Regions from separate parts of the Mesorhizobium sp. GW821-FHT04C10 genome, predicted to be linked through region 3. Evidence: riboswitches for the same ligand, from Rfam matches in the RefSeq annotation. Region 3 holds a riboswitch; each other region holds the start of a gene.

Region 1 (4,218 bases), 2.9 Mb from region 3:
ACACCATCGTGGCGCTGCTCGGCCTGTCGGTGACCTTGTTCATGCCGATGCTGATCCGCCGCTTTGCCCGGCGCTGGGTCTATACGGCGGGCGCCTGCCTGCTCGCCATCGGCTCGCTGTTCTTCGTCACCCATACGCTTGCCGGGCAACTGGCCGGGATGCTGTGCCGGGTGATGGGCGCCAGCGCGCTGTCGATCACTCTCAATCTCTACATCATGGACCACATCCGCAAGACCGACTTCATGCAGGCTGAATCGCTGCGCATGGCGTGGTCGATGGTCGCCTGGACCGGCGGTCCGACGCTCGGCATCTTCCTCTATACACGCTTCGGCATCTATGCGGCGCATGGGGCGGTGGCGGTGTTCGCGCTGGCCTTGCTGGCGCTGTTCTGGACCTATCGGCTGGGCGACAACCAGTCGATCCGGCCCGGCAAGACCCGGCCGGCCAATCCGCTCGCCAATATCGGCCGCTTCGTCGCGCAGCCCAGATTGAGGCTCGCCTGGCTGATCGCCTTCGGCCGCTCCTGCTTCTGGACGACGTTCTTCGTCTATGGGCCGCTGTTCATGGTGATCACCGGGCAGGGCGATATCGCCGGCGGCCTCCTTGTCTCGGCCGGCAATGCGCTTTTGTTCATGGCGATCTTCTGGGGCAAGGCTGGAAAACGCTTTGGCGGCCGCCGCACCATGACATTTGCCTATTTCGCCATGTCGGCCATGCTGCTGGCGGCCGGCACGGTGGGCGCGACCGCGCCATTGCTGACCGGCGCTTTCCTGCTTGGTGGCGCGTTCTTTACCATCGCGCTCGATGCCCTGGGCTCGACCGCCTTCATGCGTTCTGTACGATCTTATGAACGGCCGCAGATGGCTGCGGTCTACCGCACCTATCTCGATTTTTCGGAACTCACGCCGCCGCTGGTTTATTCGGTGGTGCTGATCTTCTTCGGGCTGGGCTCGGTGTTTGTCACGCTCAGCCTGCTGGCGGCGGCGTGCGGCTTCGTGACCTGGCGCTATCTGCCGAAGTCGCTGTGAGGATCACGGTGAAAGTGCCGCATGGCGCTCGCGCACCCAGTTGTGGAAGCGGTGCAGTTCATATTCCTCGGGCATCAGCACGCCGGCGGCATGGCGCATCGAGCGCAGGCCTTTCTGGTTGACCTCGCAGATCGCCGCATCCTCCTCCAGCACCTGTGTGCCGAAGGCGATGATGTTGTCGATGTCGGTCGCGGCCAGCGCCTCGGGCGCGAACAGCCATTCGGCGACAAGTTCCGTCTGTTCCGGCCCGAGCGGTACCAGCCGAACGGTCCTGACATAGTCGACATGGCCGACGATGAACATCGAGGGCAGGCTGGTGGCGTAGGTCTGGCCGGCGGCGCGTTCGGCCGGTGTCAATCCCGGGAAGACCGGCCCATGGGTCTTGCCGTCGCTCGACCAGGTTTCGGCGCCCGCCCGCAGACCACCGGAAAACTCCGGCGCGTCATTGTCGGCGTGCCGGGTCCATTCGGGGTCGTCATGCCGGCTCATCAGGCCGCGGCCATAGATCGGCACCAGCCGCGACAGGTCCTTGTGGACGCCCGGACAATGCAGGCACTCGTTGAAGTTCTCCCAAAAGATCTTCCAGTTGCAGTGCATCACCTTGCGCAGCACATGGCCCGCCACCAGCGTTTCCAGAGGCCAGTTGCCGAGATTGCCGGAGGCAGGGTCGAAGGATGCCTGCGCCGAGCCGGCCGCATCCTCCTGCAAATTGATGAACACGAAGCCGCGCCATACCGAGAGTGCGACGCGATAGAGCGGATGGTCGGCCTTGTCGAAGCCGTCCGGCAATGATTTCGACGGCACGCGCACGAGGTCGCCGCGAAGCGAATAGGACCAGGCATGATAGGGGCAGGTGATCAGCCGCGCCTTCAGCCGGCCCTCGCTCTCCTGGCAAAGCTGCGAGCCGCGATGCCGGCACGTGTTGTGGAAGGCACGTAGCGCGCCGGTGTCGTCGCGCAGCACGATGATGTCCTGCGTGCCGATGCGGAATCGGCGGAAGGCCAGCGGCTGGGCAAGATCGGCCTCGCGGCAGACCAGCAGCCAGTTCTTGTACCAGATGGCATCGAGGTCCAGTTGATAGGCCGCTTCATCCCAATAGGCCGATGAGGGCAGGGTGGGTTCGGCCTGGGTCAGGCCGTTATAGGGATCGCGCTCGCTGGCAATGGGCTGCATGGCTGGCTTCCTGTGAAGTGGCCAGCCGACACCCGGCCGGCACAATTGTCAATTGTGGCGCCGATTGATGGCTGATGTGGCCGGCATGGCGTAATCGCGCTGGTTACCGGCGGAATTTGGTTTGCCGGAGGCGATGATTCTGCCTATAGTCGCTGATGTCGTCGGTTCCATTTTGGAGCCAAGAGGGAATGCGGTGCGGGCTGACTTGTTGCCCAATGCCGTTGCTGCCCCCGCAACTGTGTGCGGTAGTCCTCTCCATATGCCACTGAGGATTTGTCTTCGGGAAGGTGGGGAAGGGCGCTGATCCGTGAGCCAGGAGACCTGCCGGCGACAGGAAACTGACTTCGATGCCCTCGGGTGGAGGGTGAAAGGACAAGACATGACTACCGCTTCCGTCTCCCTCGGCGCCTCCGTCTCCTCGCAGTCGCGCTTCATGCAGCTGGCGCTCGCCGCGCTGCTCGGCACCTTCATCATCGGCTTCGTCGGCTTCTCGCACATCGATGCGGTCCACAATGCCGGTCATGACAACCGGCATTCGATGGCGTTTCCCTGCCACTGACGAGGATCTGACATCATGAATCTGTTTCGCAACGTCGTGTTCATCGCGGCGATCGCAGGGCTCGTGGCCGGCGTCGTCCTCGCCTGCATGCAGGCCTATGCCACCGTGCCGCTGATCCTCAAGGCGGAAGTCTACGAACAGGCCGAAGGCGGCCATGACCATGCCGCCGCACCCGCGGCGCCGGCTGATGCCGCCAGCGGCAACGCAATGAGTTCCGCCGCGCCGGCGGCATCGAATGCCATGAGCGCTGCCACCCCGGCTCCGGCCGCCGCGGCTGCTCCGGCCGAAGACGAGGGCTGGGCGCCGGCCGACGGCTTCGAGCGTTTTGCCTTCAACGTGGTTTCCAACGTCGTCACCGGCATCGGTTTCGCGCTGATCCTGGTCGCTGTTTCGGAATTCGCCGGCGGCATCGGCAACTGGCGCCAGGGCGTGTTCTGGGGCCTGGCCGGCTTTGCCGTGTTCACGCTGGCGCCCGGCCTCGGCCTGCCGCCGGAACTGCCCGCCATGCCGGCGGCCGACCTCACGCAGCGGCAGATCTGGTGGGTGGCAACGGTGGTCGCGACCGCCATCGGGCTTGGCCTGATCGCGTTCCGCAAGTCGCTGCCGCTCGCCATCCTTGCCGTGCTGCTGATCGTGGCGCCGCACATTGTCGGCGCGCCGCAGCCCGACAGCTTCGAGACACCGATCCCGGAAGGCCTGCACCACCAGTTCGTGGTGGCGGTGACGCTGACCAGTCTGGTGTTCTGGCTGGTGCTTGGCGCCGTCGTCGGCGTGGTGCGCGGACGCTTCACCGGCACCGCTACCAGCCTGCGCGACAGCTTTGCCTGATCGCGGCAGGCTGACCTTCATCATCGGTGGTGCGCGCTCGGGAAAGAGCGCGCATGCCGAAACCCTGGTGACGGCGTTGCCCTCGCCATGGACCTACATCGCCACCGCGCAAGCCTATGACGACGAGATGCGCGAGCGCATCGCGCTGCATCGGGCGCGGCGCGGCGCGGGCTGGACGACCATCGATGCGCCGCTCGACCTCGCCGGCGCGCTCGAGGCTTTGCCCGATGGCCGGCCGGTGCTGGTCGACTGCCTGACGCTGTGGCTGACCAATCACATGCTGGCAAACCATGACCTTGGGTTTGAATGCCGGCGGCTGGCCGATGTGTTGTCGCGGTCGCGCGGGCCGTGGTTCGTGGTCTCCAACGAAGTCGGGCAAGGCATCGTGCCGGATAATGCGCTGGCGCGCCGGTTTCGTGATGAGGCCGGTCGGCTCAACCAGCAGGTCGCGGCGATCGCCGATACGGTGCTGCTGATGGTGGCGGGGCTGCCGCTCAAGGTGAAATGAGATGACCGATATCGACGGCAAGACCACCGAAGACAGGGACGAAGAGCGCCACCGCGCCAAGATGGCCAAGCGCAAGGCGGTGCAGGACGCCGAGGTGGCCGCCAAGACGATCGAGAAGGGTC
Region 2 (4,218 bases), 1.6 Mb from region 3:
TGGTTCCACAGCCCGTAGGCCGCGATCGTGCCGGCTCCCAAGGCGCCCAGCCAGACATTGTCCCAGCGCGCCAGTCCGAGCCCGCCCATCGTCCAGAACAGCACCGAATGGGCCGCGCGCTGGTCTCCGGCAAAGACCAGATAATTGGTCAATGCCGTGAACAGGAAGGAGACGGCAAGGCCGGCGAGGATCAGCCGTTCCGGCCCCTGCCCCCTGACCCGTGCGACCAGCAGCAGGACGATGCAGGCGGCCAGTATGCCGCCGGTGAAGGCGGCGACCGGCAAGGTCCAGATGCCAAAACTGTCGCCGAAGACGGTGATGACGGAAACAGCGCCGGCGGCGGCCCCCGACGACAGGCCGAACAGGAAAGGATCGGCGAGATCGTTGCGGGTCACCGTCTGCAGCAAAGCACCTGTTATACCGAGGCCGGCACCGACACAGACCGCCAGGATCGTGCGCGGCAGCCTGAGATCGACGACGATCTTGCCGACCGGGCCCGACACCTGGTGTTCATGCAGCCCGACGGCATGGCCAAGCGAGGCGATGACGTCGGTCAGCGGGATCAGCGTCGACCCATAGGCTATCGACAGCAGCACGAGGGCGACGACCGCCACCGTGCCCGCCACCATGGCCAGCGCGAATGCCTTGTGCCCGGAAAGCGCGCCGGATTTTTGCCCTGGGGCAAGAAGCATCAGAACGCTTCCGGATGCATCGCCTTGGCGATCTTGGCGATCGCCTCGATGTTTGCCGGTCCAGGCGTCAGTTCGGCATAGCGAAGGGCCACGAAGCGCTCGTTCTTGACCGCGTCCGTCTCCTTCATCGCCGGATGCGCCTTCAGGAAATCGAGCAGTTTCCTGTAGCCGCCGCCATCCTGGTAGTCGAGCAGGATGAGGAATTGCGGATTGCGCGAGGCCACGGTTTCCCAGTCGGTGTTGCCCCAGCTGGTGTCCATGTCGGCCATGATGTTGTCACCGCCGGCGGCTGATATCATGGCGCTGGGAATGGCGAACTTTCCGGCGGTGAACGGCTTGTCCTCGCCGGAATCATAGAGGAACACGCGGGTTCCCTTGGCGTCGCCGACCTTCGCGGTGATGTCGGCGAGTTGCGCCTTCCAGCCGGCGACAAGCTTCTGCGCCTCGGTCTCCTTGCCAAAGATCTTGCCCAGCTTTTCAACATCGCCATAGAGCAGGTCCATGGAAGCCGCCGGGCGGTTCTTGTCGAGATGGACGCAGCTCTCGGTCAACACCAGTGTCTTGATGCCGTGCGGGGCGAGCGTGTCGGGCGTCACGTCGCCGCCCGGCTTCATGCCATAGTACCAGCCGGCGAAGAAGAAATCGGGCTCGACGGCGACCAGGTTCTCGAGCGTCGGGTATTTGGGCGCGAGTTCCGGGATGGAGCCCTGCTCGGCCTTGAATTCGGGGCCGACCTTGTACCATCCGGTGATGCCGGTCAGGCCGACGATCGACGGCTGCAGCTTCAGCGCGAAGGCCATCTCGGCCATGTTGAGATCATGGATGACTGCGCGCTTGGGCGGCGCGTCGAAGGTCAGCGGCTTGCCGCAACTGTCGACGGTGACGGGGAAAGCGAAGGCGGTAGAGGCCAGCAAGGAAAAGACGAGCAACAAGGCGAGACGTTTCACGGATTTTGCTCCTTGGTTGAACAGTGCTGATGAGGGATGGTTCGATCAGGATGGCGGCGCGGCGCGGTTCGGAACATCGAACACCGTCAGTTCACGGTCCTCGGTGGGGTGGCGCAGGCGAAACACGTCGACGCCGAAAATTTCGCGGATCAGCTGTTGCGTCAGCGCTTCGCGCGGTGCGGCCAACGCGTGCAGCCGCGCTTCGTTCATCACCGCGACCCTGGTGGCGAACGGCGCCACCAGGGCCAGGTCGTGCAGCACCGCGATCACCGTCATGCCGAAGCCGGCGACGAGTTCGAGAAGCTCGCCGCGAGCACGCGGGTCGAGATGGTTGGTCGGCTCGTCGAGGAACAACACTTTCGGTTGCTGCGCGATGGCGCGCGCCAGCTGGGCGCGTTGGCGCTCCCCGCCAGACAGCGAGCCAATGGTGCGGCCAAGCAGCGGCAGAAGGCCGGTCCGGCGCAGCGCGTCCACCACGATGTCACGCTCCTCGCTCCTGCGCCTCAGGCCGGCATGCGGAACGCGGCCAAGTTCGACATAGTCGATCACCGCCAGCCGCGGATCCGGCTGGTCGGTCTGGCCGACGACGGCCATGTGCAAGGCCCGCTCGGCTGTCGAGATCCTGTCCAGGCGTCGCCCGCCAAGCGTCACCTCGCCCGAACTTGGCCTGAGCATGCCCGATAGCATGCGCAGCAGCGTCGTCTTGCCGGCGCCATTGGGGCCGATGATGGCGAGACGATCGCCGGTGGCGATCGAAAGGCTGACCGCATGGACCAGATTCCGGCCATTCGCCACGGCACCCAGGTCGCGCGCCTCGAGGAGTGGCATTGTCATCGACTATCACCCGCCAGCTTGCCCGGCGCCGGGATGCGGGCCAGCGTCTTGCCGGCCAGCCGCGGCGGACGTTGTCCGGAATTGCACCAACCGTCGGCGAGCGAGGCGTAAAGCCTGGCAAATCGCACGAGATCACCGGCGTCGGCCTCGGCATCGACGGAGCCGAAGAGATAGGTGGCCTTGCCCGGCGCCTGGAAGGCTACCGTCAGCGGCCGTGCGCAGCCCGCCATGCATTCGACGCCTTCGATCGTGAAGCCATGCGCCACGGCGGGTTCATCATGGGCCGAGAGCCGGGAGCACAAATCGGCGCACAGGCTTTCGCCCGACCGGATACCGGTCGGAACGTCACGGCAAAGCGTGCACACGATGATGCGGTGATCGATAGCGCCGTCCAACTTCCGTCACTTTCCAAAACTGGCGACGGAAGGATGTTGGCGAGACGGCCGACAAGACCGACGTCCACGTTTCCTCCCGGCACACCCCGTCCGGTCAACTCAGTGATGGCAGGTCTCCTGGCTCGCGGGTCGTTGCGCAATCCTGCCTTCCCAGCCTTGCCGGCCAGTGGCATTTCGGATCTTGCTCACCGCTTACAGTTGCGGGGGCAGCCACGGCTTCGACCTATTGGGTCTCACCGTGTTCCCTTTTCACCCCTCGCCTTTCGACTCGGGGACCATCACCACTCGATCGTAGTTTTCCCCCAATTGCTTCGCAACGGATTTCTCGGTGCATTGTCGATCCCGCGGCGGCGCTGAACTTACAGACGTAATGTAATTACATTACGATTTAAATCGTACCGCTCGGCTAAGTCAAGTGAGGCTTCTGCCCGAAAGAAGACATCGAGCCAGTCTCGCTCCTGGAGATGCGGCTGGCCGCGGAGCGTTGCCGTCCGGATTGCACGGCAAGCGCAATTTCGATCAAACTGCCGCGCGCGAAGGCGGCAAGATGATCCGCTCAATGCGAGGAACCCATGAACCCGACCGAGAAAGCGCTGTGGTTTGTCGAGAGCCATCTGCCGGAGGCGATCTCGCTCGACGATGTCGCCCAAAGCAGCGGCGTGTCGCGCTTTCATGTGACGCGCGCCTTCGGCGCTGCCACCGGCCGCTCGGTCATGGGCTACATGCGCGCACGCAGGCTGACCGAGGCGGCGCGCAGGCTGGCCGGCGGAGCCCCCGACATCCTCTCGGTGGCGCTCGATGCCGGCTACAGCTCGCATGAGGCTTTCACCCGCGCCTTCCGCGACCAGTTCGGCACCACGCCCGAGATGGTGCGCGCGCAAGGCTCGACCAAGACCCTCGACCTCGTGGAGCCGATCCTGATGGACCAATCCTTTCTTTCCGCTCTCGAACCACCACGCTTCGAGACCAGCCGGCCGTTGCTGATCGCTGGGCTCGGCGAACGCTACACCTGTGAAACCAGCGCCGCCATTCCGATGCAGTGGCAACGCTTCGGTCCCTATATCTGCAACATTCCGGGCGAGACCGGCGACGTCGCCTACGGCGTCTGCGCCAACGGCGACGATGCCGGCAATTTCGACTACGTCGCCGGTGTCGAGGTCACCGATTTTTCCGACCTTCCAAGGGAACTCAGCCGCGTGCGCATACCCGCCCAGAAATATGCGGTGTTTGCGCATCGCGAGCACATCTCGACCATCCGCCGCACCGTCAACACGATCTGGAACAAATGGCTGCCGGCCTCCGGGCACGAGATAGCGGACGCGCCGGAATTCGAACGCTACGGTCCGGAGT
Region 3 (4,218 bases):
GCACGTCGAGGCCGATCTCTTCCTGCCAGCGGATCGCCGTCTCGGTTTCCTTCTTCAGGAAGGCCTCGTAATCGATATAGCTCAACTCGCCCTTGGCATGAGCGGAGCGCGCCTTGCGCACTTGCGGGGTCTGCGGAAACGAGCCGATCGTGGTCGTCGGAAAGTTCGGCAGGCCAAGTTTTCGTGCCTGCAACTCGCGCCGCTCGGCGAACGCGCCCTGCCGGCGCCGCATCGGCTCCGTGACAGCCAGCAGCCGGCCTTCCACCAGCGGATCATGCACCTTGAGCGATGTGGCGCGGGACTGGACGGCCTCGGCCGATGCCTGCAACTCCTTCGCAACCGCGCTCTTGCCTTCGACAAGCGCCTCCGCGAGCAGCGTCAGTTCGTCCATCTTCTGGACCGAGAAAGACAGCCAGGATTTGAGGTCCGCATCGAGCGTGGTCTCCAGCTCCAGATCGATCGGGACATGCAGAAGCGAACAGGAGGGCGCGATCTCGATGCGGTCGAGCGGCCAGCCGGCAACGACCGGGCGGATGCGGTCGAGAATGGCGGGCAGGTCGGCCCGCCAGACGTTGCGGCCGTCGATCAATCCGAGCGAAAGGACCTGGTCCTTTCGCGACAGGCGGGCAACGGGTTCCAACTGCTCCGGCGCCCGCACAAGGTCGATGTGCAGGCCGGCGACAGGCAAGGCCAGCGCCGTTTCCTGATTGTCGCCCAACGCGCCGAAATAGGTTGCCAGCATGATGTCGAGATCGGGAGCCGCCGCCGCGAACGTCTGATATGCCAGTTCGAGACCGATGCGTTCGGCAGCATCGAGGTCGAGCACGAGGCAGGGCTCGTCGATCTGCACCCAGCGGGCACCGGCCTGCGACAATTGCTTGAGAAGCTCGGCGTAAACCGGGAGCAGCCTTGGCAGCAACGCTATCGGGTCGAAAGTGCTGCCGCGCGCTTTGGCCAGCTTGAGAAAGGTGACCGGGCCGAGGATCACCGGGCGCGTACGGATGCCGAGGGCTGCGGCCTCGCGAAACTCGCTGAGCGGCTTGGTCGAACGGAGTTCGAACGTCTGGTCGGCGGACAGTTCGGGAACCATGTAGTGGTAGTTCGTGTCGAACCACTTCGTCATCTCAAGCGCGGCAACGCCGTGGGCGTGACCGCCATGGGCGCAAGCTTCATGGTCGTTGCCCTGATCGCCGCGCGCCATTGCGAAATAGACGTCGAGCGGAACCTCGCCTCCGTTCCAGCCATAGGCTTTCGGAATCGCGCCGACCATGATGGCCGTGTCGAGCACATGATCGTAGAGCGAGAAATCGTTCGAGGGGATTTTCGTGATGCCACGATCGCGCTGTTCGATCCAGTTGGCCTCGCGCAAGCGCTTGGCGGTTTGGAGCAGGTCTTCGGCCGAGCTCTTGCCCGACCAGTAGCTTTCCAACGCGGCCTTGAGCTCGCGATGCCGGCCGATGCGCGGAACACCGAGCGTGGCGGTCGGGACTGAGAAAGTAGACATTGCATACCCCATAAGGTTGGGGGCATGGGTCAAGCGGATGCATGCAGAACCAGCAGCGAAGGCCGCGGCCTGCAGGCTACCACCGGGACACCCCGCCCGTGGACGTTTCAGTTCGTCGGGGCAGGTCTCCTGGCTCACGGGTCGTCGCTTCTGTCCGTCTTCCCAGGCATTTGCCTAGTGACATCCTGGACAGCGGCTCGCCGCTCACAGTTGCGGGGGCAGCTCCGGCATCGCCATGGCACGGGCCATGCTCACCGGATTCCCTCTTAGCTCCGACCTCGATCAGGACCGGAGAACCACGACGCCACCATGTTCCACCAACACAGGCTTCATGTCAAGAAAGATATAAAGAGATGTTTATATCTTTACGTGTTTGTGACGCTATGATCGCTGGCGAATGCCACCAACATCGCCATGGTAATGGCGAGATGCGGTGTGCCAATATCGGCATTTGCACTGGTGGCTGGCCTGTGATCCAAGGCGACGATAAATCCCACGCTTTGCAGTTGGAGCGCTGAATGACCGGATTGACACGCCGCGGGCTCTTGAAAATGGCAGCCGTTGCTGGCGCCGGCGGGGTCGGGCTCTCGGCCATTGGCAGGCTCGGCAGCTGGGCCGCCGCCAGTCCTGAACCGGTGGTGCTGCAGACGGCGAAAATCCAGGCCAGCCTGATGGACGTCGGCCCGACCAACAATGTGCTGACCTATGGCAGCGCCGGAATGCCGCCGGTGCTGAGGATGAAGAAAGGCGAACCGTTCGCCGCGCGCCTGGTCAACGCCATCGACGATCCGACGACCATCCATTGGCATGGCATTCGTCTGCCCAACAAGATGGATGGCGTGCCTTTCCTGGTGCAGCCCTATGTCTACACCGGCGATCATTTCGACTACGCCTTCGCCCCGCCCGACGCCGGCACATTCTGGTATCACCCGCATTGCAACACGCTGGAGCAGATGGGCCACGGCCTGACCGGCGTGATCGTGGTCGAGAATCCGAATGATCCGAAATTCGACGCCGAGTTCGTCCTCAATCTGCGCGACTGGCGTCTTGGCGACGACGGCCAGTTCATCGATCAGTTCCGGCCGCGCGATGCCGCCAGGACCGGCACCTACGGCACGGTGCGCACCGCCAACTGGCTCGACCAGCCGCAATATGACGCGCCGGCCGGCGGGCTGGTGCGCCTGCGGGTTGCGATATCAGACGTTACCCGCATCTACGCCTTTCGGGTCGACGGCGCCGAGGCGATCGTGATGGCGCTGGACGGCAATCCGGTGCCGCAGCGTTTTTCGCCCGATGCCTTGCTGCTGGGGCCGGGCCAGCGCATGGAACTCGCCATCCGCATGCCGGACGAGGAGGGCGCGGTCGTCAGCCTGCGAGACGTCAGGGGCACCAAGCCCAAGGTGCTCACGACCTTGCGTGCGGTCGGCCGTTCGCTGAAGCGCGCCATTGGTGATGTTGCGCCGCTGGAGGTCAATCCGGTGGCGGAAGTGGATCTCACCGCCGCCCAGCATGTTTCGCTGGCGCTGAGCGCCACGGCGGAAAACGTCCCGAGCGACGGCATCTGCGGTTCGCTCGGCTACAGTTTCTGGGCCATCAACAAGGTGCCGTGGCCAGGCGATACATCCGATCCGACCGCGCCGCTGGCCGAGCTGAAGCTCGGCAAGAGCTATGTCATCGACATGGAGAACCTGACGCCGCAGTCGCATCCGATGCACCTGCATGGCATGAGCTTCAAGGTGCTGTCGTCCTCGACACGCCAAGTGCAGCCGCTGATTTCCGACACCTATCTCATCCAGCCCAACGAGAAGGTTCAACTCGGCTTTGTCGCCGACAATCCGGGCGACTGGCTGCTGCACTGCCACATCATCGAGCACCAGAAATCGGGCATGACGAGCTACGTCAGGGTGGCCTGAAGCCGAGCACCGTCGCCGGAGCCGCGTCGTCGGTGATCTACTTGCGCAGTTGCGCCTCGATCTCGTCGAGCACCTTGTCCTTGCCGATGCCGGTGAGGAAGGCGAGGCCCTTGATGACCGGCTTGGTCACCGAAGCCGAGATAGGGGTGGTGGCGACAATGAAGTCGACGCTGTCGGCCAGCCCCGGCACTTCGGTGGCTTTTGCCTGTTGCGCGTTGAAGGTCAGGCCGCGCTGCTTCATGGCCTCGGTGACGGCGACATTGACCGCCGTCGATGTTGCGATGCCCGTGCCGCAGGCAAAGAGAATAGTTTTCTGTCTGGACATCTCTTGCTTCTCCTTGGGTTATCAGCCGAGCACGGCACGTACGTCGTCAAGCGTCCTGGCGGACCTCAAGCCGTCCAATGCCTCTGGATTCTGGATGGTGGCCATGACGGACTGCAGCGCTTCAATCTGCTTGTCCTTGTCATTGATGGCAAGCAGGAAGACGAAGCCGACCGGCAGCTTCTCGTCGGGATCTTCCATGTTGGCGAACGTTACCGGCTTTCTCAGCGTGCCCATCGCGATGCCGGGCTTTAGCACATGCTCGGGATCGGTATGCGGCACCGCGACATTGTCGGCGCGCTCCAGCGGCAGTCCCGTCGGAATGGTCATTTCGCGGCGCACGACCGCGTCGGCATAGGAGCTTTTGACATAGCCAAGGCTCTCGAGCCGGCCGGCCAGGACGCGGATGATCTCCTCGTTGGTCGAGGCATCCGATCCGAGCACGACCGCTTCGGGATCCAGAAGCTGCATGAGGCTGT

What was found. Region 3 has a riboswitch for cobalamin ahead of metE (5-methyltetrahydropteroyltriglutamate--homocysteine S-methyltransferase). Riboswitches for the same ligand answer to the same signal wherever they lie in the genome.
Region 1: it holds a riboswitch for cobalamin, as region 3 does, so the genes downstream of both, AC07UC_RS18710 (CbtB domain-containing protein) here and metE (5-methyltetrahydropteroyltriglutamate--homocysteine S-methyltransferase) in region 3, are expected to answer to the same signal.
Region 2: it holds a riboswitch for cobalamin, as region 3 does, so the genes downstream of both, AC07UC_RS25140 (DUF1636 family protein) here and metE (5-methyltetrahydropteroyltriglutamate--homocysteine S-methyltransferase) in region 3, are expected to answer to the same signal.

What each region holds. Positions count from the first base shown of each region.
Region 1 is NZ_JBWKTL010000001.1:3,869,787-3,874,004, forward strand. Features, by position in the region: gene AC07UC_RS18700 (MFS transporter) at 1-1,028, shown strand, start outside; gene AC07UC_RS18705 (aromatic ring-hydroxylating oxygenase subunit alpha) at 1,032-2,201, opposite strand; cobalamin riboswitch at 2,347-2,544, shown strand; gene AC07UC_RS18710 (CbtB domain-containing protein) at 2,581-2,760, shown strand; gene AC07UC_RS18715 (CbtA family protein) at 2,776-3,588, shown strand; gene cobU (bifunctional adenosylcobinamide kinase/adenosylcobinamide-phosphate guanylyltransferase) at 3,581-4,096, shown strand; gene cobO (cob(I)yrinic acid a,c-diamide adenosyltransferase) at 4,098-4,218, shown strand, end outside.
Region 2 is NZ_JBWKTL010000001.1:5,153,769-5,157,986, forward strand. Features, by position in the region: gene AC07UC_RS25125 (FecCD family ABC transporter permease) at 1-692, opposite strand, end outside; gene AC07UC_RS25130 (ABC transporter substrate-binding protein) at 692-1,639, opposite strand; gene AC07UC_RS25135 (ABC transporter ATP-binding protein) at 1,685-2,473, opposite strand; gene AC07UC_RS25140 (DUF1636 family protein) at 2,470-2,868, opposite strand; cobalamin riboswitch at 2,959-3,163, opposite strand; gene AC07UC_RS25145 (AraC family transcriptional regulator) at 3,441-4,218, shown strand, end outside.
Region 3 is NZ_JBWKTL010000001.1:6,737,482-6,741,699, reverse strand. Features, by position in the region: gene metE (5-methyltetrahydropteroyltriglutamate--homocysteine S-methyltransferase) at 1-1,504, opposite strand, end outside; cobalamin riboswitch at 1,607-1,820, opposite strand; gene AC07UC_RS32215 (multicopper oxidase family protein) at 2,023-3,417, shown strand; gene AC07UC_RS32210 (PTS sugar transporter subunit IIB) at 3,455-3,742, opposite strand; gene AC07UC_RS32205 (PTS sugar transporter subunit IIA) at 3,764-4,218, opposite strand, start outside.